Regions from separate parts of the Micromonospora sp. WMMD734 genome, predicted to be linked through region 2. Evidence: riboswitches for the same ligand, from Rfam matches in the RefSeq annotation. Region 2 holds a riboswitch; the other holds the start of a gene.
What was found. Region 2 has a riboswitch for thiamine pyrophosphate ahead of thiE (thiamine phosphate synthase). Riboswitches for the same ligand answer to the same signal wherever they lie in the genome.
Positions count from the first base shown of each region.

Region 1: it holds a riboswitch for thiamine pyrophosphate, as region 2 does, so the genes downstream of both, ACN267_RS00290 (ECF transporter S component) here and thiE (thiamine phosphate synthase) in region 2, are expected to answer to the same signal.

Region 1 covers NZ_JBMHMK010000001.1:47,622-50,002, reverse strand. Annotated here, with positions in the region: gene ACN267_RS00300 (DUF6328 family protein) at 1-88, opposite strand, end outside; gene ACN267_RS00295 (alpha/beta fold hydrolase) at 215-1,045, opposite strand; TPP riboswitch at 1,157-1,262, shown strand; gene ACN267_RS00290 (ECF transporter S component) at 1,338-1,928, shown strand; gene ACN267_RS00285 (ABC transporter ATP-binding protein) at 1,962-2,381, shown strand, end outside.
Region 2 covers NZ_JBMHMK010000001.1:6,587,231-6,589,611, forward strand. Annotated here, with positions in the region: gene ACN267_RS28785 (ThuA domain-containing protein) at 1-631, opposite strand, end outside; TPP riboswitch at 969-1,078, shown strand; gene thiE (thiamine phosphate synthase) at 1,073-1,699, shown strand; gene thiO (glycine oxidase ThiO) at 1,693-2,381, shown strand, end outside.

The sequences.
Region 1 (2,381 bases), 6.5 Mb from region 2:
TCTGCACGCCGGTCTGGGCGACCCGCAGCTCCTGGAGCAGGTCGGCGAAGTTGCGTTGCCATCGCTGCTTCTCGGATTCCTTCGACACGCGTTACCTCCGGTTCAGACGGTACGACCGACGGGGGCACCCCCCGTCGGCAGCAACGCCTGTGCCCGATCCGCGATCGCCCGAAACCGATTCACGAACCCCGATCGGCCCGCGTCGGCCGCGTCCTCAGGCGGAGCCGTGCACCCGGGCCAGGATCACCTCGGCCAGCGGGCCCGGCGCCTCGTCGGGAATCCAGTGGGTCACCCCGCCCAGCACCACGAACCGGTAGTCCCCCGAGACGTGCCGCACGCACGCCTGCGCGGCGGCCCGCCCGATCGCCACGTCCCGGTCGCTCCACACGTAGCTGGTCGGCACGCCCACCGGGCCGACCGCCTTCATGTCCCGCCCCGACATCGCCCGGTACCAGTTCAGCGCCCCGGTCAACGCGCCGGGCGTCCGCAGCGGCCCGGCGTACCCGGCCACCCGGGCCGGGTCGCCGACGCCGGACAGCAGCCGGCGCAGCACCACCCCCCGCCCGGCCAGCAGCACCCGCTCCGCCAGGCCCGCCCGGCGGAACAACGCCATGTACGCCGAGCGCGCCCGCTGCCGGCGGTCGGTGGCCAGCGCGTACCCGAAGGCGGCCGGGTGCGGCACCGAGACCGCGGTGAGGGTACGCACCCGCTGCGGATGCCCCGCCGCCAGCGCCCAGGCGACGACCGCGCCCCAGTCGTGCCCCACCACGTGCGCGGTGTCGACGCCCAGCGCGTCCAGCACCGCCACCGCGTCGGCGACCAGCTCCGGCAGCCGGTAGTCGGCCACCTCGGCGGGACGGGCCCCGGGCGAGTAACCCCGCTGGTCGGGGGCGAACGTGCGCAGCCCGGCGGCGTGCAGGGCGGGCGTCACCGCGTCCCACTCCCCACCGTGCTGGGGGAAGCCGTGCAGCAGCAGCACCGCCTCGCCACCCTCGGGGCCACCGGCCCGTACGTCGAACGTCAGGCCGCGCGCGCTCACCTGCATGATCGGCAGCCTACCCAGTGGCCCGGGCCCCCGCCCGGGCGTGCAATGCCGGGAACCATGACCTGCTGGGCCGTTGCCGCAGGTCGGTGCTAGCGTCTGCCGAGACAACTTCACATCCGACAGGGGAGCGCACAGCGCTGAGAGTGCGGGCACCGCCCGCAGACCCTCGAACCTGATCTGGGTAATGCCAGCGCAGGGAGTTCGGTCGACCTCCAGCCGCGCCGCCGTCCGGCTGCCGCCGGGCGCGGCGTGCGTCTTCTCCTGGTTCGATCGCTGGACTGGGAGCACCGACATGCAGCACACCACCACCAACCGGTGGCGCACCATCGACATCGTGGTCGCCGCCGTGATCGCCGTCGCCTTCGGCGTCATCTTCTGGGCCTGGGGGCTGGTCTGGAAGGCCGCCGACCCGGCGTTCGCCGCCGCACCGGCCAGCCAGGCCGTGATGTACGGCGTCTGGCTCGTCCCGGCCGTGCTCGGCGGCCTGGTCATCCGCAAGCCCGGGGCGGCCCTGTTCTGCGAGGCCGTCGCCGCCACCGTCTCCGCGCTGCTCGGCGCGGAGTGGGGCGGCATCACCATCGTGCAGGGCCTGATCCAGGGTCTCGGCGCGGAGTTGGCCTTCGCCGCGTTCCGCTACCGGGCGTACCGGCTGCCGGTGGCGGTGCTCGCCGGGGCGATGACCGGGCTGAGCGCCGCCCTGTTCGACTTCTTCGTCTGGAACTCCGAGTACGCCCTGGCCAGCTACCGCCTACCGTACGCGGCGCTGACCGTGCTCAGCGCCGCCGTCGTCGCCGGGGTCGGCGGCTGGTACCTGACCCGGGCGCTGGCCGAGACCGGGGTGCTCGACAGGTTCCCCGCCGCCCGCGACCGCGCGCTCGTCTGACCCTGCCGTGACGAGCGGGGAGGGGTCGCCGGCGTGACCGGGGTGCGGCTGGTCGGCTTCGGCTGGCGGCACGCCGGGCGGCGGGCCTGGGCGGTACGCGGGGTCGACCTGCGCATCGACCACGGGGAACGGGTGCTGCTGCTGGGGCCGTCCGGGGCGGGCAAGAGCACCCTGCTGGCCGCGCTGGCCGGGCTGCTGCCGGCGGACTCCGGCGAGCAGGAGGGCACCGTCGAGATCGACGGCCTCGACCCGGCCAAGGCCCGCGAACGGGTCGGCACCGTCTTCCAGGACCCGCAGTCCCAGCTGGTGATGGCCCGCTGCGGCGACGACGTCGCGTTCGGGCTGGAGAACCGGGGGGTGCCCGGCGACGAGATCTGGCCCCGGGTGGACGAGGCGCTGCGCCGGGTCGGTTTCCCGTACCACCGGGACCGGCCCACCGCGGCGCTGTCCGGC
Region 2 (2,381 bases):
CGTGCACCTTGGAGCGCGGGTTGGTGCGGAAGTTGTACCACTCGTCGAACCGGGACCAGCGGTCCGGCAGGTCGGCGGTCGACGGGTGCGCGGGGTCCTCGACCTTGACGGTGGCCTGCTGGTTGGCCGGGTGGCCGGAGAAGTACGCGCCGACCAGGTTGCCGTACCAGGCCCAGTCGTACTCGGTGTCGGAGGCGGCGTGCACGCCCGCGTAGCCGCCGCCGGCCTTGATGTAGCGCTCGAACGCGGCCTGCTGGGTGGCGTCGAGCACGTCACCGGTGGTGGAGAGCCAGATCACCGCCTGGTACTTGGCCAGGTTGGTGTCGTTGAAGGCGGCTCCGTCCTCGGTGGTGTCGACGGTGAAGCCGTTCTCGGTGCCGAGCTTCTGGATCGCGGCGATGCCGGCCGGGATGGCGTCGTGCCGGAATCCGGCGGTCTTGGAGAAGACCAGGACCGAGAAGGGTTCGGCGGCGGCTGCCGCCGGTGCCGGTGCGGCCTGTGGCAGGGCCGCCGCGGCGGGAGCGGCCTGGGCGGCGGTGCCGCCGATCAGGCCGCCGGCAAGTAGGGAGAGGGCCAGTAGACCGGCACCCAGTGGGCCGCGACGTGCGCGGCGATGGCGGGATGGAGACACTCCATGCTCCTTTTGTCCGTGCTGGACAGTGGTGGGGGCATGGGGACGACTCGCCGCAGACCGTCCCCGGTCGGATCGGTGTGGGCCCGCCGAGGTCCGCACCAGTGGCGATCAGGTGCGGGCCACGCCGAGGCTCCGCACCGGAATAATGTCGATCGGTTGAACAAATTAGCGCCGCTGGATTGGTTTCCGGCAAGGCATGAGCATGTAACGATTCGGTATCGGCGACTCGCTTTTCCGGCTTATGTGGATACAAGCCCACAACCGTACGCATCGATGGTCATGGATCAATCTAACACCCCTTGGCGGATCAGCGGATCTGTCGTACGGTCACAGACACGTGACCCACGGGAGCCCGGTACACCGGGCTGAGAGGGGGGCTGAGAGCCCCCGACCGTCGAACCTGATCCGGGTAATGCCGGCGCAGGGAGGAGAGTTGCCGTGCCGTCCCTCGGCCGACTGCATCTGATCACCGACACCCGCCCCGGGTGCGACCCGCTCGCCGTCGTGCGGGCCGCCCTGCCGGTGGCCCGCGCCGACCTGGTCGTCCAGGTCCGGGTCGACGACGACACCACCGACCGGCAGGCCTACGACCTGGCCCGACGGGTGCGCGCGCTCTGCGTGCCGTACGGGGCGACCTGCCTGGTCAACGACCGGCTGCACGTCGCCCTCGCGGTGGACGCGCACGGCGGCCACGTCGGCGCGGACGACCTGCCCGTCGCGGCGGCCCGCCGGGTCCTCGGCCCCGACGCCGTGCTCGGCGCGACCGCCCGGGAACCGGACGCCGCCGCCCGGGCGGTCGCCGCCGGAGCCAGCTACCTGGGCGTCGGCCCGTGCCACCCGACCGCCACCAAGACCGGCCTGCCCGACCCGATCGGCCCGGCCGGGGTCCGCGCCGTCGTCACGGCAGTCGACGTGCCGGTGATCGCCATCGGCGGGATCACCGTCGCCACGGTTCCGGCGCTGCGGGCCGCCGGGGCGTACGGGGTGGCGGTCGTCGGGGCGCTGTCCACCGCCGCCGACCCCGGCCGGGTCACCGCCGAACTGATCGCGGCGCTGACGTGCTGACCCGGCCCGACGTCGCCGTCGTGGGCGCGGGGCCGGTCGGGTTGGCGATCGCCTGGCGCTGCGCCACCCGGGGCCTGCGGGTGGCCGTGCACGACCCGGCCCCCGGCTCCGGCGCGTCCCGGGTCGCCGCCGGGATGCTCGCCCCCGTCGCCGAGGCGTACTTCGGGGAACGGGAGCTGACCGGGCTGCTCACCGAGTCCGCCGCCCGCTGGCCGGGCTTCGCCGCCGAGCTGGCCGAAGCCACCGGAACGGAGTTCGGGTACCGCACCGACGGCACCCTCGTCGTCGGGCTGACCGGGGACGACCTGGCCGAGGCGCGCCGGCTCTGGTCGTACCAGCAGGGGTTGGGGCTGCCGATCAGCGCGCTGCGGCCGTCGCAGCTGCGGGAACGCGAACCGGCGCTGACCCCCCGGCTGCGCGGCGGCGCGGTCGCCCCCGGCGACCACCAGGTCGACCCGCGCCGACTGGTCGACGCGCTGCGGACCGCCGCCGTCCGGGCCGGCGCGACCCTGCTGCCCGGCGCGGTGACCCGACTGGCCGAGGTGGACGCGCCGGTCGTCGTGGTCGCCGCCGGCTGTGGCACCGCCGCGCTGACCGGGCTGCCGGTCCGCCCGGTCAAGGGCCAGGTGCTGCGGCTGCGCGCGCCCGATCACCGCCCGCCCGGCTTCCGGCACGTCATCCG